Regions from separate parts of the Clostridium sp. LBM24168 genome, predicted to be linked through region 1. Evidence: riboswitches for the same ligand, from Rfam matches in the RefSeq annotation. Region 1 holds a riboswitch; the other holds the start of a gene.
The links. A riboswitch is a leader RNA that binds a small molecule or an ion and turns the genes downstream of it on or off. The one in region 1 is predicted to bind S-adenosylmethionine.

Region 1 (12,160 bases):
AATGTGGATTTATATGCAAATTTATTGAATCTGGAATGCATTATACTGGATGGATATTTGGCAAAGCTGGATCTATTTTATAATACCTGTATTAAATATGTTAATGGAAAGGTTGCTTTTAAGAGAGAAGGATATTTTAAGAGTAATGCTGTTTCCATAGGGGCTGCAGCTTTGGTAATTGAGAGATCCCTTGGAAATAAGTTATAGTTTTTCTGTAAATTTTATATGAAATAAAATATCTATTGAGTTTGTTATATAAATAGGGAGGTATTCTGATGAATAAAGAAATAATAAGCAATAATATTTCAAAGAGTATTTCAAAAGAAAACTTAAATATGATATTGTGTATGTTAAAAATAATAAAATATGGTTCAATAACCCTAGTTATCCAGGATGGAAGAGTAGTACAGGTGGAGAAAAATGAAAAAGTAAGATTGGTATGATAATCACTACTCTGTAAATTTCTACACTTTAATGTGCTAAAAATATAATTAGAAATAGATCTTTACAGGGTAGAAACATATCATTTCAAAATATCAAGGGTTATATTATTCAGTCATAATTTTAATGATTTCCTTGTCAGTTTCCTTCATTCCCTCCTTTGCGAGTTTTCCTACATTGCGTATAGTGGCTTCGACTCCTTTTTTTACAATCCCATCACCATCTCTGAACTGTTGTCCATTTTTGTACATATAATACCCCAATATTCCTGCATCTACTCCTGCTGCAATTTTAGCTGCACAAGATGCTTTAGCTCCATCGCAGACAATTCCAGAAACTATATATAGTGCATTGACAATTGTATGGGAAATTTCTTTGTAACCTCCATCATAAAGATAAGCAATGCCAGCGCCACTTCCTGTGCCTGCACTGATAGCACCGCAATATGCAGAAAGTCTCCCGATGCCAGTTTTCTGGTGTATTGTGACTAAATCTGAAACAATTAAAGCTCTATAGAGTTTTTCTTTTGATACTTTCAACTCATTAGCGTATTCAATAACAGGGAGTGAAGCTGCTATCCCCTGATTTCCGCTTCCAGAAATAATAATAACAGGTAATTCGCACCCATTCATTCTGGCATCTGAACCTGCAGCTGCTTTGGCCTTAGCTTTTATTTTAATATCAGAACCATATGTAGAAAGTAAAACACTTCCTATATTAGCACCATAATTATTTTTTAATCCTTCTTCTGAAATTTTTGAATTATAATCAATTTGTCTATGTATAATATCTTCTATATCCTTTATATCTACGGAATTTGCAAAATCAATAATGTCCTTTACATTCAATAATTTCTTGTCACTGAGACCATCATCCTTTGACACTTCTATTTTTTTGTGATAGAGTAAATTACCATTTTTCTCAATATAAATAATATTTGTATGGTAATTTACGATTCTTATTTTTACAAATGAATTTTTATAAAATAAATGCATTCCTATGTCAAATATAAATTCTGTTTCTGCAGGTTTAACTTCAATTGAATGTGTATTCATATAATCTTTAATTTTTTGTTTTTCTGTTTTTGTTACCTCTGAAATAACTTCTAGTTTTTTTTAGGAATTTCCTGCTATAATTCCTGCTGCTGTTGCAGCTTCTATGCCCTTTAATTGATTTGTATTGGGAACTATAACACTTTTAACATTTTTGATAATATTTCCGCTAACCTCTACAATAACTTTTTCAGGTATATATTCTAATACTTCTCTTGCCTTTGCCGCAGCATATGCAATTGCAATTGGTTCAGTGCATCCTGTGGCTGGTATAAGTTCTTCCTTTAAAATTTGTATATAATTTTTATATTTTAAACTACTTTTTTTCATATTGTCACTCCAAATCTACTTTTTATTATAATGCACAAATTCATATGTAGAATATATAAAAATAGTCTTTTATGAATAACATTATACAGGGTTTTAAGAAAAATAGCATTAAAATTTATAGTAATTTGCACGATTAAATTAAAATTTTATATTGACAAAGCATTTGAAATAATATATAGTATATATAACTTACAACTAAATAAGAACTTCTTATCAAGAGAGGCAGAGGGACTGGCCCTATGATGCCCGGCAACCTGAATATAGTTTTATATTTAACGGTGCCAATTCCAGCAGGTTAAACCTGAAAGATGAGAAACAAAAGGATATAACTTCCTGTGGTTTCTCCATAGGAAGTTTTTTAATTTGTATGATGGTAAGTTAAATATTTTAGTTGGCTGACTAGAGAAACTAGAGGTTAAATTAGGATTATCTGTAGAAATTCAATTCTGCAATAGATGAAATTTAACCTCTTTTAATTTGTTTAATAATACCGGAATAAAATCAATAATAGATGATAAAAAGGAGATTGATAAAAATGAGTAGATTATTCACATCGGAATCTGTTACAGAAGGGCATCCGGATAAAATATGCGATCAGATATCAGATGCAGTATTAGATGCAATTATTGAACAGGATAAGAATGGAAGGGTAGCTTGCGAGACAGTTGTAAATACAGGACTTGTGCTGTTGGTTGGAGAGATATCAACCAAGGCATATGTGGATATACCGAGAATAGTTAGGGAAACTATAAGTAATATAGGGTATAATCATTCAAGGTTTGGCTTTGATGCATCCAATTGTGCTGTAATAACGTCTATAGATGAACAGTCTCCAGATATTGCACTCGGTGTAGATGAATCATTGGAATCTAAAAAGGGCGAAAAAGACAATATAGAAAAAATTGGGGCTGGAGATCAGGGAATGGTTTTTGGATTTGCAACAAATGAAACTCCAGAGTATTTGCCACTTCCAATAGCGCTTGCACATAAACTTTCAAGAAAGCTGGCTGAAGTGAGAAAAAATGGAGTAATTCCATATCTCGGACCGGATGGAAAGACGCAGGTTACAGTAGAATATGAAGGAGATAAACCTTTGAGAGTGGATACCGTGCTTGTATCTTCACAACATGAAGAAAATGTGATACATGATGAAATTGAGAAAGACATAATAGATAAGGTAATTAAAGTAACAATACCTGAAGAGCTTATAGATGCAAATACAAAATATCTTGTAAATCCTACTGGAAGGTTTGTAAAGGGTGGACCTGAAGCTGATTCAGGCCTTACAGGCAGAAAGATAATAGTTGATACCTATGGTGGTTATGGAAGACATGGAGGTGGAGCATTTTCAGGAAAGGATCCAACAAAGGTAGACAGATCTGGTGCATATGCGGCAAGGTGGGTTGCGAAGAATCTTGTAGCAGCAGGGATAGCAAATAAAATTGAAGTAGAAATAGCTTATGCAATAGGTGTTGCAAAGCCTGTATCTATAAGTGTAGATACTTTTGGTACAGGTAAAATAGATGATGAAAAAATAGTAAAAATTATAAATGAACTGTTTGATTTAAGACCGGCTGCAATTATAAGAGATCTTGATTTAAGAAGACCTATATATAAAAATACTGCTGCTTATGGTCATTTTGGAAGAATAGATATAGATCTTCCCTGGGAAAAACTTGATAAAGTTGAGGAGATAAAAGCTATTTACAAAAATAAACAAAGTTTAGTTTTTAATTAGATCTAGTTCGGCTGACTAGAAAACTAGAGGTCAAGTTGAATTTATTATTGAGATGAATCATTTGTATAAAATCTTTTTAATAAATATAACTTGGCTTTTTTATTGTAAAGATGGGTTAGTATATTTTCTTATCGAGAGAAGCAGATTAATTTCTGAAAGATGAGGAAGGAGATATGAAAAATGAGTGCAATATTAAATGATGCAATGAAGTATATAGACCAGTCTCAAAAGGGGTATCTAGTTATGACAGATGAATTTAAAAAAATCTGCATTATAAAGATAGATGAATTTATAAGTAATTATGCGGATATATATTTTATTGTAGATAAAGATGTTAAAAAAATGAAAATTGGTTCTAAAGTCAATATTTACTTTAAAAATAATGTGCAGAAAAAGTGTAGTGTGTTCAAGAGTATACGTTTTTCGGGGAAATTGGATGAGATAGTATATTCTAATGAAAGTTATATGACATTAAAAGCTTTAATAAGTAAAAAAAGAGGCAGAAACTATAATGTATATAAATTGAAATTGGAATGTGTAAATCTATGCGATTATATCAAGCCATTACAAGAACTAAAAGAAATAATTTAGTACCAAAATTTGTGGGAGGGTGAATGAAATGATAAATATAGAAATACCGCAATCTTATGTAAGTGGAAAGAATATTCTAGATAAAAGCGGTAAGTATATTTCAACATTTGGAAAATATGCATTGATTATATGCGGAAAGTCTGCATGGAACAAGGCTGGAGAAAAAATACTTATGAGTTTTATAAGGGAAAGAGTAGAATATAAAATTGAAAAATATCAGGGATATTGTACATCTGATGCTGTAAAAAAATACTCAAAATTAGCTTATAAGCTGAAGGTTGATGTTGTACTTGGTGTAGGAGGAGGAAAAATACTTGATACGGCAAAGGCCGTAGGTGATAAAATAGGCCTTCCTGTAATTACTATTCCTACTGTTGCTACAAATTGTGCTGCTTCTTCTAATGTTTCTATAATATATGATGATATTGGAAGATATATTGAATATATGCCATTAAAAAATTTGCCAAAACTTATCTTGACTGACATAGATTTAATACTTGAATCACCAATACGATATTTAAACGCAGGCATAGGTTATACATTATCAGTTTTCGGGTATTATGGTTATATAAAACAATCAGAATCTTCAGTAAATATGCTAAAAAAATATATTAATGGGTTATACGGAGAATTAGATGAGGATATTAATGATGAACATTATAGAAAATTAATAGATTCTATTGTGGTGTTATCAGGAATGATTCAAAATTATAATATAAGGAAAAATCCAATTAAAATATATAATTATATAAGTGATAATCTAACGTATATTTCTGATACAAGGTATAATCTCCATGGTGAAAAAGCCAGTTTTGCACTTATTGTTCAGCTTGTTCTTGAGAATAGAAGTGAAGATGAAATATTTAAAGCTATTGGTCTACTCGATAAACTTGGATTGCCTATTACATTAAATCAACTTGGAATAAAATATGGCTCCAAAATTAAAATAGCAAATATGATGGATAATATTTGCTTTGAATGTCGTAAGGAGAGAAGCCTTATCAAAAAGGCAATAATTAAAACAGATGAAATGGGTAATGTATATTTAAGAAAAAAGAGTAGTGGTAATGATCAAATTTTAGATGCGATTGTTTAAAACAAAAATACTACCTATATAATAGGTAGTATTTTTATTAATGCTCTCTGGCAAAATGAAGTTTTTTCAATATTTCTTTTTTCAATTTTATAAACTCCAGATCAGTTCTATCTCGGGGCCTTTCAAGGTTTATGTCTACAATTGCTTCTATTTTGCCAGGGCGCGGTGTCATAATTACTACTCTGTCACTTAAATAGATTGCTTCATCTACATCATGTGTGACCAATATCATAGTAGTACCTCTTCTTTGCCACAACTCAATGAGTTTATCTTGAAGATCCATTCTTGTAAAAGCATCCAGTGCTCCGAGAGGTTCATCTAGAAGAAGTACTTTTGGATCATTTATAAGTGCGCGGGCAAGGGAAGCCCTTTGCGCCATGCCACCTGAAACTTGATGTGGATATGAATTTTCAAATCCTTCAAGTCCGGTAAGCTTTATATATTCATGGATTTTATCTTTATTATCTTTATAAATTTTTCTTGCCTTGAGCCCTGCGGCAATATTGTTTTCTATTGTTTCCCATGGGAAAAGATTTGCCTGCTGAAATACATAGCCTCTTTCAAAACTGGTATTACTAATTTTTTCGTTATCAATAAATAATTCACCGGACTGAGGTTTGTCCAATCCTGCTATCAATCTCATCAATGTTGTCTTGCCGCATCCTGAGGGCCCTATAAATGAAATGAATTCTCCTGCTTTGATATTTAGATTTATATTTCTAAGAGCTTCCACAAGGTTGCCATTGGCATCTATATATATCCTATTTACTTCTTCTATTTTAATAGAAGCATTATTGGTGCTGGAGGATCCTGTCATTTTAAAAGCCCCCTTTGCCATATAAGTACTCTGTCCCTGATTTTAAATATTATTGCAAGTACGATTGAGAAAACTATTGCCATTATAACTATTGCTGCATAAACTTTAGCATAATTTGACCAACCTTTGGCCCAATTTATATACCATCCAAGTCCAGCTTCGGCACCGAGCATTTCTGAAACTACAAGTGTAGTGAAGGAAAGACCTGTAGCCGTATAGATTCCAGTAAATATAGATGGCATTGCGCCTGGAATGGCTATCTTAAATATCAGAAATCTTTCATTTGCGCCAAGTGTCTTAGCTGCCTCAAAATAGGATTTTGGTATGTTCTCTATACCTCCACAGGCCATAAAAGCTACGGGAAACCATACACAGAGTACAATCAAAAATACTTCTGAAATCAAGGTTGAAGGAAATAATGACATTGCAACTGGTATCCATGCAACTGCAGGCACAACACCTATAATCTTTAGTACCGGGAAGAACCAGTAATACCACTGCTTATACCAGCCTATTAAAATTCCGGAAACAAGGCCTAAAAGAGTACCGGCAATGAACCCAAGTGCTAAAAGTCTCATAGAATAAAGTGTGCTTATTAAAAGTGTGCCAGCATCTTCCACAAGTACCTGGACTATTTGCGCGGGCCCAGGGAAAAATGGAAGTGGTAATATATTAGTTTTTGTAGATAGTATGTCCCAAACCATAAATCCAATGCCTATGGCAAAATAAAACTGGGATTTATGATTTGCTTTTAAATTTAATTTTTCGTTAAAAAATGAAATTACATATTCTATAGCAAGATAAGCTATAAAAAGTATAAGCATTATCCTATATGGAGAAACTTTAACTATCTGCACTGTAGGTAAAGCTATATTTTCAATCAAGGCTGCTGCAAAAGCAACTATTTGCAAAATCGGCCAGATTTTTGACTTAGGCTTCCAGTTTACCGTGTCAGGTGCTTTGACAAGAGGTATTTTATTGATGTTTTTTGATGAAGCTTCTGATTTTGGTACGGTATCTGAATTTACAGACTCACTTAAAGCACTCACGTTAGTTATCCCTCCAATTAATTTTTTGAATTTCCAAGTGCATCGTAATACACGTCATCAGCGAATTTAACAGGCTCGGTGTCCTTTTTCAAAAATCCCGTCTTGTTAAGCTGTTCTACAAAATATTTAACGTCATCTTTTGCAGTATTGGTAGTATATTTGAAATCATAATTTTTTATAAGTTCCGTAATTAATTTTACGTCACCACCCGATACATATTTTTTGTCAATTTCAATTTTTGCAGTTTCTTCAGGATGAGCTGCTATCCATTCATCTGCTGCCGTATAAGCTCTTACGAGAGCTGCAATTTTTTCTGGGTTTTCTTTAATCTCTTTATTGGAAGCATATAAGAAGCAGCATGATTTTCCCTTGAATAGCGGATCCTGTGCGATATCTGTTAGAACTCTGTAATTATTATTTTTTTCGGCTAGTGTAGCAAATGGATCCCAAGCGGCAAAAGCATCAACATCACCTTTTGAAACAGCTTTTGTCAGCTGGTCAAGAGGATAAGGCACCCATTTAACGTCCTTTGTCGGATTAATATTGTTATTTGCCAAAACCACGCTTGTTATGGCCATAGGAGTTCCTCCTATTTCATCTACACCTATTTTTTTCCCTTTTAAGTCTTTTGCAGTTTTTATTGGTGAATTAGGTGGTACAACAAGTTTTATACAGCCTTTATGGAGTCCACCTATAACCTTTATGTCAAGACCCTGTTGAACTGAAGGAAAGAATTGAAAGTCACCATTTGTAACAGTGAATTTTCCGCTTGCAAGGCCGGTTTTCTGTTGTTCAAATGTTCCACTTACAAGAGTCACATCAAATCCTTCCTTTGCAAAGAACCCCTTTTCCTTTGCTATGTAGGCTGGGGCACCGCAAACACCACCTCCAAGAGCCTGAATTTGCAGCTTCCCGTATTTATATTTTCCTGTTCCATTTTTATTTGAAGAAGTAGATGTACTTTTTCCACAAGCTGCAAGAGTTGGCACTGCTGCAACGAGTAGTAATGTAGCAACTATTCTAGTAATTTTATTCATAATAATTCCCTCATCTTTCTGTATTTTATTCTAATTATCTAATAGCATCTTTGCTTTTTATTTTTTCAGATTCAAATACTTTTTTAAAAGCCTGATCCAGATCATCTATGAGATCTTCAGCATCTTCGAGACCTATAGAGAGTCTTATTGTATTAGGAAGCAAATCTGAAAGTTCTTTTTCGTCCGGTGTAAGTTCACTGTGTGTTGTTTTTGGCGAATTGACAATCAGAGATCTTGAATCACCAACATTTGTATGATAACTGAATAATTTCAGTGAATTTAGGAATTTATCTATTTCAGAATCAGTACCTTTAAATCCAAAAGTAAATACTGATCCAGCCCCTTTTGGAAGATATTTATCAGCTAGTTCTTTATATGGGTTGTTTTTTAAAGTAGGATATTTTATCCATGAAACTTTATCATTTTCCTCAAGATAACTGATTACTTTTTCAGTATTTTCAATTTGCTTTTTTACTCTTTCAGACAGAGTTTCCAATCCTATAAGTGCAAGATAAGCATCAAAAGGACTTAAAGAAGAACCAAAATAGTTTAAATAGTTTAGTCTGATTCTTGTGGTAAATGGAAAATCTGGAAATACTTCAAGAAAATTTCTGGCATTATCGTCATCATCTCTTAAAGTATAGTAAGGTTCTAAAAAATGATTGAATTTACCATTTGCCCAATTGAATTTACCACTTTCAAGAATTATACCTGCAATAACATTTCCATGCCCGTTAAGTGCCTTTGTTGCTGAATAAATTACGATGTCGGCACCATATTTGATTGGATTCAAAAGATATGGAGTTGCAAAGGTGTTGTCTACCACAAGTGGAATATCATGTTCATGAGCTACTTTTGCAATTGTTTCTATATCTGATACTGAAGTGTTTGGATTGCTTATGCTTTCAACAAATATAGCCTTGGTATCTGGCTTTATTGCCTTGGCTATAGCCTCTGGATTATTAAAATCGTGAAACTTGTCTATGTTTATTCCAAATTTGGGATAAAGTTTTTTGAATCCGTCCAGTGTTCCTCCATATAAATATGGAGTTGTAAGTATTCTTCCACCGTTTTCTGCAAGATTGAGGAGAGTGTAAGTTATTGCAGCCATTCCGGAACTAACGGCAACTGCACCTGAAGCACCATCCAATTTTGCAACCCTTTGTTCCAGAACTTCAACTGTAGGATTGCTTAATCTTGTGTAAATAAACCCGGGTTCTGTAAATGAAAACAACCTCTTGGCCCTATCTGTACTTCCCAAATCAAATGCGGCTGTTTCATAAATTGGAACTGAAACAGAGTGATTGTGTTTGCTGGAATCATATCCGCCTCTTACTTTTAATGTGTCAAATTTTAAATTTTCTTCTGACATTTTTATTTCCCCCTTATTTTTTGTACCAAAAAAACCGGAGACTACACCATTTAAAAACGATGTAGCCTCCGGTTTGCCGGTCAGCTATAAAGAACATATTATTAATTCTTCTACTTTTTTATATGATAATATAAGTCCATTATTTTGTCAACTGCAATTCAAAAAGATTTAAAACGATAAAAAATATAATGTACTTGTATTAAATTACAAATTATGCTTATAATATATAAAACATAAAAATTATAAATTGGAGGATTGCATAAAGATGAGTGATGTATTGGATGCTGCTGTTAAATATGTGGAACAGTCAAAAACAGGACTACTTGTTACAATAGGTGAAGATGGTGCCCCTTACGTAAGAATAATGGGAGCTTTTTCAAATGATGGTGCAAATTTATATTTTGAGACAGGAAGAAAAAGCAATAAAGTAAAACACATACAAAAAAACCCCGTAGTTACATTCTATTTCCAAAATGAGGGACAGGTCTATGACACCTTCAAGAGTGTATCCATTACTGGAAAGGCGACCGAAGTTCTTGAGAATGATGATGATTTTAAAAAAGCAGTGGATGGAATAAGCGTGAGATATCCGGTGCTGAAGGAAAATTTATCTAAAGGTGGGCTTGGAGATTCAGTTATATACAGGATAAAGGCGCAATTTGTAAAGCTGGCTGATTATACCAAAAACACTAAAGAAGTAAAAGAAATACTTTAATTAAAATGTGGACTGGTTTTTAAGCCAGTCCACATTTTAATTACTGAAATTTGTATTTTTTGAGACTTAACGAATTCAACAAAACCGATATGGAACTAAAGGACATGGCTGCAGCTCCAATTACAGGATTTAGATGACCTGTTACAGCTATTGGAATTGCAATTATGTTGTATATAAATGCCCAGAATAAATTTTGCTTTATTTTTTTCATTGTTGCCTTCGAAAGCTTTATTGCATCTGTTAAAGCTCTCAAATTTTCATTTAACAGTACAATATCTCCAGTTTCAATGGCAGCATCTGTACCTGAACCCATTGCAAACCCTATATCTGCAGTAGCCAGAGCCGGTGAATCGTTTATTCCGTCACCTACCATGGCAACTAATCTTCCGTTGCTTTTTAATTTTAAGATTTCATCTGCTTTATCTTCGGGGTGTACCTCTGATATTATATTTTTTATATTTAATTTGTCTGCAACTGAAAGCGCAGTATTTTTATTGTCTCCTGTAAGCATATAAACGTCTATATGCATTTTTTCAAGAGAATCAACAACTTCTCCGGCATCAGTTTTTATTTTATCTGCAAAGGCAATTACTCCAGCAAGAATTCCATCAATTGCAACAAGTACAGCTGTTTTTCCTTTTTTTTGCAAAAGAATTAAAGTATCCTTTAATTCCGATAAATCTACGGCCTTTTCTTTTAAAAAATCTGCAGTGCCTATTAATATATTTTTATTATCTACAGATGCAGTTATACCTTTACCTGGTACCGCAGTGAAATCATCAGTATGTTTCAATTGAGTTTTGTAATTATGCTTTACATAACTGTATACAGCCTTTCCTAGAGGATGTTCAGAAAATTTTTCTGCCGAAGCGGCTAAAATCAATAAATCTTCCTGACTTTGTATGTTCAATTCATTTGCTCTATTGAATAGGACAGCATCGGTTATGTCAAGTTTACCTTCAGTTAGAGTTCCTGTTTTATCAAATACTACCGTATCAATTTTACATGCTTGTTCCAATGCTGTACCGTTTTTTATCAATATTCCATTTTCAGCTCCTTTTCCAAGCCCTACCATCAACGCAGCAGGTGTTGCAAGCCCGAGTGCGCAGGGGCAGGATACAACCAAAACGGATACAGCATATATTATTGGCAGATTTATTAAAAAAACTTTATGATCGAATATAACGAAGTACCATATTATGAAGGTAAGTGCGGATATACAGAGTATGACAGGTATAAAAATTCCAGAAGCCTTATCTGCAATTTTCTGTATGGGAGCCTTGCTTTCCTGAGCTTCTTCCACCAATTTTATAATATTTGAAAATACAGTGTCATCTCCAACCTTGGTAGCCTTGAAATTAAAGGTACCATTTTTATTCATTGAAGCTCCTGTTACAATATCGTCCTTATTCTTTTCTACAGGAAGACTTTCTCCTGTAAGCATCGATTCATCAACATCGGAATGGCCGCTGGTTACAATTCCGTCTACCGGTATTTTTTCACCGGGTTTTACCATTAAGATGTCACCGATACATACTTTTTCCACGGGAATGGTGTATTCAATATTGTTTCTTATTACCCTGGCTGTTTTGGGTTGAAGTTTTATAAGAGCCTTTACGGAATTGGAAGTTTTGCTTTTGGCTATTGATTCCAGATATCTTCCCAGAATTACAAGTGTGATTATAGTTACAGAAGATTCAAAGTACAAATTGATCATTCCCAAAGTATAGGTAAAAGTTTCAAATAATGCAATATATAGACTATAAAAATAAGCTGTAGTAGTTCCTATTACAACTAGCAAATCCATGGTAAAAGCTTTGGCCTTCAATGCAAAAAAAGAACTTTTATAAAATCTGGCACCTATTATGAACTGAACTATAGTTGCCAATGTAATCTGAAGTTTCCAGTTATGGAGAATTGAA
Region 2 (12,160 bases), 740 kb from region 1:
TTATCTTATATATGGTAGAATAAGTTTTATTAAATTTTCTATCAACTTCAATTCCTTTTTGGAGCATTTTTTTAATAAAAAATACAAATTATTTTCACAATTATCTTCATCCTTTAAATTAACGTATTTTTCTTTACTCTCCTTAACAAAATTTCTGTTATTTATTGTTGAACTTCTTCCATATATTAAATAATCAGTTGTAATATGAAGAGAATTAGATATTTTTACTAAAGTAGAAAGACTCATCTGTCTCTCTCCCCTTTCAAGTTGTCCTACATACAATGCAGAAAGATCTACAATTTCGGCAAATTTTTCTCTTGTAAGTTTCAGTGCCTCTCTTTCCTTACGCATTCTCCATCCTATTGCTTTTCTATCAATATCTAGTAATTTGTTTGTCAATTGTATTCACTCCTGTCCTAACCTCTTAAGATAACTTTATACATAACAACCAATTACATAAATAAGCTATTTGCAGATAATTAATGATTGCAAAAAGCCTATATATTGTGTAAAATTGTAATTATTAATATATCAGTGCTAGGACTATAACAGTATATACTGATAAAACTAGATATACCTATAATATTGGAGTGTTCTTTATGAATATTGAGGAAATTAGTAAATTAAGAGATTATTTACATCTATTGATTTCTAAAAATGCTGATTATAGTGATATACTAAAATCAAGCAAAGAACTGGATGAAGTTATACTTGAATTTTATCAGGAAAACTTAAAAGGAAAATCCATAGAAAACAATAATCCAAAATAAGCAGTTATATGTGCATATAACTGCTTATTAACTAAAACCTATTTAACTTTAAAAGCTGTATTTGTCAATATCCAAGCATATTCACTATGTTTTTAATTTTTATATCGGAATTGAAATCAGCTTTGTCTATATAAAGCGTTATAACCGGATAATCAGATCTTTCGTATTCAAATACAGAATCGCCGTCTTCATTAAATACAGAAGGGTTTCTCTTTTTACATATATCATTATTTGCATCTACAAATATTTCAACATAATTTTTTTCTCCAATTATGTTTTTGGCATATTGCCTGTCTGACTTAAATCTGCTTACAGATGTTACTATAGTTATCATTCCACTGTCCACAAATAAATTTGCTACTTCTGCAATTCTTCTCGTCTGTTCATGTGCATCCCCAGGCTCAAATGTTAAATCCGAACTGAGCCCAAACCTCAGATGCGATGAATCAAGATAATATACCTTTTTACCAAGATCCATGATTCTTTTCTCAAGTTTCACAGCTATCTCATTTTTTCCACATCCCGGTAGGCCAGTAAGCCATATAACCTTACCTTCTTGTCCCATACTTTTCTCTCTGTCACTTCGTGATACAAGTCTTTTCCTTATAGATATATTCTTGCTTCTAATATCTTTTATCTCTCTTTTAAGTGAATCTTCAACAGCCGAAATAATTCCACCACCGCTTATATCGTAACCATCTACTATTACAAACCTTCCAGTAGATTGTAGCTCGCTGAACTTGTCAAAGCAAATTGGTTCTTTTGTCTTTATTGTGACTTCAGCAACATCATTTTTCTTTATAAAATTACGTTCATCACTGCTATTCAATGTAGCAGCATCGATTATTTTATTTATGGATATTATATTGAATTCTTCCTCTTGAGTTTCAATTTTCAATTTATAGGTTTTATCTTTTACCAAATTATTCTCACCAAGCCAGAATACATTGGCATTAAAGACATTTCCAACAGTAACAGGATGCTCTCTATGGCATATAAATTCACCTCTTTTATTATAAAATTCATCTTCAACAGTAATTCCTACAGACATTCCAGCAGTTACAACATCCTTTCTATCTCTATCCTGCCATGCCTCAATTGATTTTACTTTTGTAGTTTTTCCAGAAGGATAAATCACAATTTCATCTCCAGTTTTAAGTGTACCGGATTCAATTCTGCCAGCTATAATCCTCCTGCTGTCAAATTTATATACATCCTGAATAGGGAATCTAAGTTCTTTCTCTTCTATCCCTCTATCTTTTTCTATACTATCCATACTCTCCAGAATATTTTCTCCATTATACCAAGGCATTTTATCAGATCTATTTGCTATATTGTCTCCATTAGAAGCTGAAATTGGTATATATCTTTCTGGATATATATTTATATTATTCAAAAATTCATTGAATTCCCTTTCTACTTCATTAAATCTCTCCTCCGAATAATCCACCAAATCCATTTTATTTATGGCTACAAATACTTTTTTAATACCTAGAAGGGATAATATATATCCATGCCTTTTTGACTGTTCTTGTACTCCCTCTTTGGCATCTATAACTAAAATAGCGGCTTCAGCACTAGCTGCACCTGATATCATATTTTTTAAAAACTCTTTATGCCCAGGAGCATCTATAATTACATAATCTCTTCTTTGTGTAAAGAACTGCAACATAGTTATATCTATAGTTATACCTTGTTTCTGTTCCTCTTCAAAAGCATCAAGCAAATAGGCATATTCAAACTTTTTTCCGTTTTCTTCGGATATCTTCTTTACTTTTTCAATTTCACCATCTGGTAATGAACCTGTATCGTAAAGCAATCTTCCTATTAATGTCGATTTCCCATGATCTACATGTCCAACGACTACTATATTTAAATTTTCTCTATCTTTTGCCATCCGATCTAAATCCTTTCTATATTTAAATTGTTAATTGTGAACTTTATATTGTTTACATATATCCGTCTTTTCTAAGTTTCTCAAGTGCATGCGCATCAGCCTTATCTTGAGCCCTTCCAGACCTTTCGGTTTCATTAGTATTTTTTAGTTCTTCTATTATATCGTCCAATGTAGTGGCATTTGACTCAATTGGATTAGTACATGGAGCACAACCTAAACTTCTATATCTCTTCCCATTTTTCGCAAAATACAGGCTAACTACAGGAATATTTTCTCTTCTTATATATTCCCATATATCAAGTTCTGTCCAGTTTATAATTGGATGTACTCTTATATGATTTCCCTTTTTAAAATCAGTCTTAAATTGATCCCACAGTTCAGGCGGCTGATCTGTGTAATCCCATTTGGATTCTGAATTTCTTTCACTAAATACTCTTTCTTTGGAACGAGAGCCCTCTTCATCTCTTCTTATTCCAACTATAAGCCCTTCAAACCTATATTCATCCACTACCTGCTGTAGGCCTTCAGTTTTCAATGCCTTACAACATACAAGTCTTCCCTTTTCAGGTCCCATCCCATCTTTCAATGCCTGTGTATTCGTATGGACTATGAGATTTAAATTGTATTTTTTAGCCACCCTGTCTCTGAATTTTATCATTTCAGGAATCTTAAATGTAGTATCCACATGTATAAGTGGGAAGGGACAATTCCCGAAAAACGCTTTTTGAGCAAGCCACAGCATGACTGTAGAATCTTTTCCTATTGACCATAACATTCCAAGTTTTCCGAGTTTTTTATATGCTTCTCTAAAAATATATATACTTTCAGATTCCAATCTGTCTAAATGATCCATTTATAATATTCCTCCTAGATATTAGTATTTATTTGATTCTTTTCTATTTGTAACTATAATAGTCTCATGATTATCTCTGTTTATTATATGCCATTCCAGCTCATTGCCATTTTGACTTGTATATAAACAAGAACCATTTCCCCCTATATCTGCACCAAGATAATATTTAATCGCTCCCATTTGGCATTCCTTAATACATGCAGTACATCCCCAGCAATTTTTTTCGTATTTTATATATGCTTTTTCATCGACATCACTGTATATCAAGCTCCCAGGGCATATATATATACACTTGAAACATCCTATACATCTATCTTTGTCAATTTTTATGCTCATATATATTCTCCTTTTTCACTATATTCCTAAACATGATACTTACTTTTCCATCTTTATATACCGAATTAACATATTTAATCCAATTTTCATCATCTCTTTCAGGAAAATCTGAGTTTTCTTCATAACACCTCCATCGTGTTTCATGCCTTGCTTTTAAATGCCCTATAAGCACTTTGCACACATAAAGCCTATCAATAAGTTCATATATAAACAGGAGTTCATGGCAATTATCTGCTTTCAGATCCCTGCTGATTTCAAACAGTTCATCTATTCTCTTTTGAGCTATATCAAGCTTTTGAGAATTATAACTATAATTTTGCGATATACCTCCTGCATATTCATCCATTGTCTTCTGCATAGCTTCTTCTATTTGGTCAACACTATATAAACCTCTTTTGTTATTGAAAAATTTATTTATTTCATCCAGTTTAGCTTTTATATATATGTCATCAAGATAATCCATATTTATATTTTTAATGTACTCTAGTGCAGAATCTGCTGATATTTCTCCCTCTGCAAAACATCCAGTGGCATATTTTTTTGGACTCCCTCCGCTTACATCTCCTGCACAATATAGTCCTTTCAAGGTAGATGCTCTCTTTGTATCAACCCAGTATCCACTAGCTGCATGCCCACCTACCACATAAGGCTCGGTTCCTTCAATTTCAACATTCTCTTCAGATGGCATTCTTTTACTGTCTATCCATTTAAGTGCCTGTGAAGGTGACATATTTAAATAAGCCTTAATTAAATTACTTTCTTCCATTTTGGTAATATCATTGGTCTTCAAAAAACATGGACCATTTCCATTTTTATTTTCCATTACCGTAGCATATAATCTGTTTATGGTCGTTGGCTTCCCGTAGCTCTTAACATACTCAATTCCCCTGCCATTTATCTGAACCGCTCCTACTCCTTGTGCTATAGTTCCAGTAGGTGCTATAGTATCTTTACATCTTAAAGCGATAAATCTCATTTCAAAGCTAGTCATTTCAGCACCGGCCCTTATACCCATGGCATAACCTGACCCGGTGTTAAAAGGAGAATACCACATTTTATGTCTAGAAAAATTAGGGTTATTAGGTTTATATAATCCTGACGCCCCACCTGCTGCACATATGACAGCTTTGGCATAAATTGCATAAAACTTTTCTCCATATATAGAAAATGCATAGGCTCCTATAACTCTTCCATTTTTCTTTATATAATCTATAACATTTGTTCCATTCAATACATTTATATTACTGTATTTTTTAACTACAGTTGCAAGTATTGGTTTAATATTCTCCCCATTTATTTTTATACTTCTTTTTCCTCTTTTTATATATTTTCCACTGGAATCCTTCAAAATAGGGAGCCCCATTTTTTCAATCTCCAAAGTTACATCATTAAGTTTCCTTGCTATTGTATATACTAAATCCTCTCTTATGACGCCACTGAACTCGCTCTTCACATAATCTACAAAACTCTCTGGTGTCTCACCATCATTTATATATGCATTGAGTGCATTAATACCTGCTGCAAGACATCCACTCCTTTTTATATTTGCCTTCTCCGCAATTAGAACATTTACCGCAGGATGCGTTCTTGCCGCCCTAATTGCTGCAAAACATCCTGCAGTACCACCACCTATTATCAAAACATCGGCAGTCAACTTTTCAGGTACCAGTTTCATTCAATCACTCCTATCCTTTATAAAACAAATAATCCAGTATTTTATCAACACATTGTTCTATACTACTTTTATAAGTTGATAAAATAATTTCGGGGTTATCTGGTATTTCATAGGGAGAATCTATCCCAGTAAAATCTTTTATCTCTCCATCTCTTGCTTTTTTATATATTCCTTTAGGATCCCTTCCCTCACAAACTTCAAGTGGACAATCCACATATACTTCTATAAAATCCTTGCCAAGCATACTTCTGACTTTATCCCTGTCACACTTGAATGGTGATACAAATGTTGCAATTGTGATAATTCCGACATCTGCAAATAGCTTACAAACCTCCGATATTCTCCTTATATTTTCAGATCTATCTTTTTTAGTGAACCCAAGATTAGAGCTTAATCCATACCTTATATTGTCGCCATCCAGGATATAGGTAAGCTTACCCATATTATATAATTTAACTTCCAATTGAGAAGCTATAGTTGATTTTCCCGAACCAGAAAGTCCTGTAAACCATATTACAGTTCCTTTCTGATTCAGAAGTTTTTCCCTAAGCTCTCTATTTACAAAAGTTTTATGCCAGACTATATTAGTTGATTTTTTGTCCAATAAAATCCCCCCACTATCCACGATAATTTATCAATATAAAGCTGCACAGTATTAAATTCCAAAGTAAAAATTATGACCATTTTTCTTTTGTAAGAAAAATGGTCATTCAATACCTTGCCACTTTTCTTATCTCTCAGAAAATTATTCCGTAGGAATTAACACCGCTGCATTCACATGAGAATGCCGGTTGTCGGGTTTCATTGGGCCAGTCCCTCCACCTCTCTTGATAAGAATACATTTAATTTTAGTGAAAAAACACTTCTGCCTCTTTACAGAGGCAGAAGTTACTTCCACGGTTCCACTCTGTTTATTATATAATTACATTATGCAAATATACAATAACTTATATCCTTAACGTTTTAACGTACATCCCCGCCTAAACCTACTAATTTCAATTCAAGAACTCATAAGTGCATTTCCATTACTTCCTCTTAGGATCTCTCTCAGCTGTGAGATCCATCTCTTTAAGACTTCATAATATACTTATCTTAATCATAGCTTTTTATCTTCCTATTACATTGAATTTATTATACTTTCTTAATTATATTTTGTCAAGAAATAACTACATGTTCTTCATCTTAAATACTCCTCCATGGATCTATATTCCACTTTTTCACCGTTATTTTCTATTTTTATACACAAAATATATACATCCGCCGTATTCAAACATGTAAATAAAACCCTATCATGAGCAAGCGCCGCACGTCTAAGCTCAAAACCAGGCGTTCCACTTTTATATCCAATAGTAGGAGTGTTGATAACTATATCTATCTTCTTTTCTCTTAGTTTCCCTACAGCATCCTGTATAGCCAATCTTTCACATTCTATTCCACTGTCGATCAAGAATTTATAGGTTCCTGATGAAGCAAAAATGTTAAATCCAAGTGACTTATATTTTTCGATTATGGGAATCGCTTCTTCTTTATCTCTGTCATTTACTGATATATACAGGTTACCTTTTAAATATACATCTATTCCTGCTGCCCTAAATGCCTTGTATATAGCTTTATTCCTGTCAAAATCAACTCCAAGCACTTCCCCTGTGGATTTCATCTCAGGTCCAAGTGCCACATCAACCTCAGGCAATTTCTTATTTGAAAATACAGGCATTTTAACTGCTATCATTTTACTATTTCTATATTCGTCCTGTCTATATCCAAAATCCTTTATTTTCTTTCCAAGCATGACATCTACAGCTATTTTCACCATAGGTATATCAGTCACTTTGCTTAAAATAGGGACTGTTCTTGATGCTCTCGGATTTACTTCTATAACATACACTTTTTGTCCATCAAAGGCATATTGAACATTCAGAAGTCCTTTGACATTTAGTTCCCTTGCTATTTTAGCAGTATACTCCTCTATCTTTTCCAGCACTTCTTCTTGCAAATCAGACGCAGGATAAATGGCTATACTGTCTCCTGAATGAACTCCTGTCTTCTCTACATGCTCCATTATACCTGGAATTATGAGATCTTTTCCATCAGATATAGCATCCACTTCAATTTCTTTTCCAATTATATATTTATCCACGAGTACAGGATATTCCTTGGATAAATTTACCGCATCTTTGAGATATTTTGAAAGTTCTTCATCATTATAAACAACTTTCATAGCTCTTCCTCCTATTACATAGGATGGTCTTACGATAACTGGATACCCTATCTCTTTTACCAATATATCAGCTTCTTCCAAACTTGTCACAGATCCTCCTATTGGAGAACTTATACCTAATTTTTTAAGGAGAACTCTAAATTTTTCCCTGTCCTCCGCTAAATCTATAGATTCAAAAGAAGTTCCCAGTAGATTTACTCCCCTATCATTTAATTTCTTAGCTAAATTCAATGCAGTTTGTCCTCCAAACTGTACCACAACTCCATCTATTTCTTCTTCATTTATTACATTCATAACATCATCTATATAAAGCGGATCAAAATACAGTTTATCAGAAGTGTCAAAGTCTGTACTTACTGTCTCTGGATTATTATTTATAATGATGGCTTCAAGTCCAGCCTCTTTTATCGCCCATACTCCATTGACACAACAATAGTCAAATTCTATTCCCTGTCCAATCCTTATAGGTCCAGATCCTATTACCAATACTTTTTTATTATTTGAAACAACATTATCACTTTCAAGATCGTAACAGGAATAATAATATGAGGTTTTTGCTTCAAATTCTCCACTGCAAGTATCTACCATTTTATAAACTGACCTTATACCGTTTATTTCCCTTAGTTTTTTCAAATCATCTAATCTCATGCCAATCAATTTGCAAATATACTCATCTGTAAATCCCATGACTTCTGCCTTATGTATTACATCCACATTGGGAACATTTTTTATCAATTCATCTTCCATATCCACTATATTCTTTATCCCACGTATGAACCACTTATCTATCTTAGTTATATCATGAAGTTCTTCAATGCTCATCCTTTTTCTAAGAGCCTCTGCCACGGCAAAAAGCCTTTCATCATCCTGCATTTCTATTTTTCTAACTATTTCATCTCTACTAATTTCTGTCAATTTGTCCAGCTTTAGTCCTATTATTTTTCCTTCAAGACTTATTACAGCTTTTAAAAGTGCACTCTCAAAATTCCTATCTATTGACATGACTTCCCCTGTAGCTTTCATCTGTGTTTTTAGTCCCCTATCTGCACTTTTAAATTTATCAAAGGGCCATTTAGGTATTTTAACCACACAATAATCAAGTGCTGGTTCAAACAATGCACTGGAATTCCCTGTTACATAGTTTTTAAGTTCATCTAAAGTATAGCCAAGTGCAATTTTAGCAGCAATTTTAGCTATAGGATACCCTGCAGCTTTAGATGCAAGCGCACTAGATCTGCTTACTCTTGGATTTACTTCTATTACTTTATAATTACTGCTTTCAGGATCTAGTGCAAATTGGATATTACAGCCGCCTTCTATTTTCAATGTTCTTATTATCTTTACAGCAGATCTTCTAAGCATCTGATACTCTTTGTCAGTCAAAGTCTGGGAAGGTGCGACAACTATACTGTCTCCTGTGTGTATTCCAACAGGATCTATATTTTCCATATTACATACTACCATGCAGTTGTCTTTTTTATCCCTCATAATTTCATATTCAAGCTCTTTCCATCCCGACAAGCTCTGCTCAAGTAAAATTTGATTTATAGGACTCTCCTCAAGTCCATTTTCGCATATTTCGATGTACTCTGCATAATTAACTGCAATACCACCGCCTGTACCACCTAGGGTATAAGCCGGTCTTATTATTATTGGAAAATTCACCTTATCTAGGAACTCTATACATTGGTTTATACTTGTGGCAATTGTTCCAAGTGCTATAGGTTCATCTATAAATTCCATAAGATTCTTAAAGCTTTCCCTATCCTCGGCATTTTTTATAGATTGAATCTTTATTCCCAGCAATTCAACATTATATTTTTTGAGTACTCCAACTTTTTCAAGTTCCATGGCAAGGTTTAAAGCTGTTTGTCCTCCAAATCCAGCAAGAATCCCATCTGGGCTTTCCTTTTTAATCACTTCCTCTACTGCTTCAACAGTAAGAGGCTCTATATAAGTTCTGTCAGCAATATTCTTGTCTGTCATTATAGTAGCCGGGTTACTATTTATAAGTACAGTTTCTATACCTTCACTTTTAATGGCCTCACAAGCCTGTGTCCCCGAATAATCAAATTCCGCAGCTTGACCTATTATTATAGGTCCTGAACCTATAATCAAAACTTTTTTCAAGCTCTTTCGCAATGGCATTTTATCACTTCTCCTCGTTTATTTTACTAAAGTCATATACTTTAAAAATTTATCAAATAAATATGCTGTATCTGTTGGTCCCGGACATCCCTCAGGATGAAATTGAACTGAAAATACTGGTAATCTTTTATGTTTTATACCCTCAACACTATTATCATTTAAATTAATATGAGTTACTACAATTTCATCTTTATTCAAACTGCTTTCTCTGACTGCATATCCGTGATTTTGAGAAGTTATAAAGGCTTTATCCATATCTGCATCATATACTCCATGGTTTCCACCTCTATGACCAAATTTCATTTTATAGGTATCTCCACCCAGGGCAAGACATAATAATTGATGTCCAAAGCATATTCCAAATACCGGTATTCCGCTGTTTACTATGGCTTTTATATTTGGTATGATATCCATCATATCCTTAGGATCTCCGGGTCCATTAGAAAGCAGTATTCCGTCTGGATTTATGCTCATTATCTCGTCATATCGAGTATTATATGGGAAAATAGTTATATCACACTTTCTTTTCATTAAATCCCTTATCATATTTTTTTTAACTCCAAAATCTAATACTGCTACTCTTGAGCCATCACCCTCTATATGCTTTATGTTCTTTATGCTTACCTGCTCTACTAAATTCTTGTAGCTATACGAATCTAGTACCTTCCTTATTCCATAAATCGATTCATTCTCACTGCAGATTACACATTTCATAGTTCCCCTGGATCTTATTTTTTTAGTAACACTTCTCGTATCTACACCACTTATTCCAACTACATTATTTTTCAAAAGAAAATTTTCAAAGTTGTCTTTACATAAATAGTGGGAAGTATCATTATAACAATTTTTCACTACTATTCCTTTTGCTTGAATTTTATTAGACTGGCTTACATTATGGTCAATCCCATAATTCCCTATATATGGATAGCACATGTTTATTATCTGTCCAGAATAAGATGGATCTGTAAGTATTTCTTGATATCCCGTCATTGAAGTATTAAATACCAGTTCACCTACTGTTATGCCTTTTTCCCCTATGGCTTTTCCCATAAATACAGTACCATCCTCCAAATACAAAATAGAGTTCATAATATACCTTCTTTCTAAATATTGTCATTTCCCAAGGTTGCAACCATAACTGCCTTTATAGTGTGCAGTCTGTTTTCCGCTTCATCAAATACTACTGAATTTTTACTTTCAAATACTTCATCTGTAACTTCCAGAGAAGAAAGTCCAAATTTATCATATATCATCTTTCCAATACTTGTCTCAATATTATGAAACGAAGGAAGACAATGCATAAATTTAACTTGACTATTACCAGTTATATCAAGTAATTCAGTATTTACCTGATATGGTGTAAGCATATCTATTCTATCCCTCCATAGTTCCTTACTTTCACCCATTGAAAGCCAAACATCAGTATATATCACATCTGCACCCTTAATATTCATATCTATTTTATCACTAACAGTTATATTTCCTCCAGATCTTTCCGATTCCTTTTTACATTCATCTATAAAATCCTTGTCTGGAAACAATGCCTTCGGAGTGATTGTCTTAAAATTCATTCCAACTTTTGAAGCACCTATCATAAGAGCTCTGGCAACATTGTTTCTTCCATCACCTATATAGACAAAATTAACTCTATCAAGTGGTTTATTCACACATTCCTGAACCGTTAAAAAATCTGCCAGGACCTGAGTTGGATGATCTTCATCTGTAAGTCCATTCCATACAGGAACCTTTGAATACTCAGATAGTATCTCCACATTTTTCTGTGAAAATCCTCGATACTCTATTCCATCAAACATTCTTCCAAGAACTCTAGCAGTATCTTTTAACGATTCTCCACTTCCAATATGACTCTGTGAAGAATTTATATATGTAACCTGTGCACCCATATCATATGCAGCAACTTCAAAAGAACATCTTGTTCTCAAAGATTCCTTTTCAAATATCAACGCAATATTTTTATTCTCCATCCTCTTTTTCTGATTTCCTTTATGTTTTTCTATTTTCAATTTGGCCGCCAAATCTAAAAAAAATTTTATTTCCTCTAGTGTAAAATCCTTTAAAGTCAAAAAGCTTTTTCCCTTCAAATTCACCATTAATTACCTCCTAAATAATTAATATCTCATATATGAGAATCAAATTTTCTCAAATTGTTTTATATATGGTATTTTCTATAAATAAAATTAATTTATCCAACTATTTTTATTTATAATTATACATTTATATTTATAAAAATTCAATATTGTAT

Region 2: another riboswitch for S-adenosylmethionine. It lies ahead of cysC (adenylyl-sulfate kinase); the one in region 1 lies ahead of metK (methionine adenosyltransferase).

Annotation. Positions count from the first base shown of each region.
Region 1 is NZ_CP196861.1:1,572,423-1,584,582, reverse strand. It holds gene ACSVC9_RS07815 (ROK family transcriptional regulator) at 1-207, shown strand, start outside; gene ACSVC9_RS07810 (DUF2292 domain-containing protein) at 276-443, shown strand; partial or broken gene ACSVC9_RS07805 (L-cysteine desulfidase family protein) at 549-1,823, opposite strand; SAM riboswitch class I at 2,031-2,138, shown strand; gene metK (methionine adenosyltransferase) at 2,359-3,561, shown strand; gene ACSVC9_RS07795 (hypothetical protein) at 3,742-4,152, shown strand; gene ACSVC9_RS07790 (iron-containing alcohol dehydrogenase) at 4,181-5,248, shown strand; gene ACSVC9_RS07785 (ABC transporter ATP-binding protein) at 5,286-6,065, opposite strand; gene ACSVC9_RS07780 (ABC transporter permease) at 6,062-7,114, opposite strand; gene ACSVC9_RS07775 (ABC transporter substrate-binding protein) at 7,132-8,151, opposite strand; gene ACSVC9_RS07770 (O-acetylhomoserine aminocarboxypropyltransferase/cysteine synthase family protein) at 8,186-9,523, opposite strand; gene ACSVC9_RS07765 (pyridoxamine 5'-phosphate oxidase family protein) at 9,789-10,238, shown strand; gene ACSVC9_RS07760 (heavy metal translocating P-type ATPase) at 10,279-12,160, opposite strand, start outside.
Region 2 is NZ_CP196861.1:834,635-846,794, reverse strand. It holds gene ACSVC9_RS04095 (helix-turn-helix domain-containing protein) at 1-399, opposite strand; gene ACSVC9_RS04090 (Spo0E family sporulation regulatory protein-aspartic acid phosphatase) at 600-770, shown strand; gene ACSVC9_RS04085 (GTP-binding protein) at 835-2,667, opposite strand; gene cysD (sulfate adenylyltransferase subunit CysD) at 2,720-3,520, opposite strand; gene ACSVC9_RS04075 (4Fe-4S dicluster domain-containing protein) at 3,542-3,856, opposite strand; gene ACSVC9_RS04070 (adenylyl-sulfate reductase subunit alpha) at 3,840-5,531, opposite strand; gene cysC (adenylyl-sulfate kinase) at 5,542-6,135, opposite strand; SAM riboswitch class I at 6,259-6,368, opposite strand; gene carB (carbamoyl-phosphate synthase (glutamine-hydrolyzing) large subunit) at 6,709-9,897, opposite strand; gene carA (glutamine-hydrolyzing carbamoyl-phosphate synthase small subunit) at 9,916-10,986, opposite strand; gene argF (ornithine carbamoyltransferase) at 11,001-12,008, opposite strand.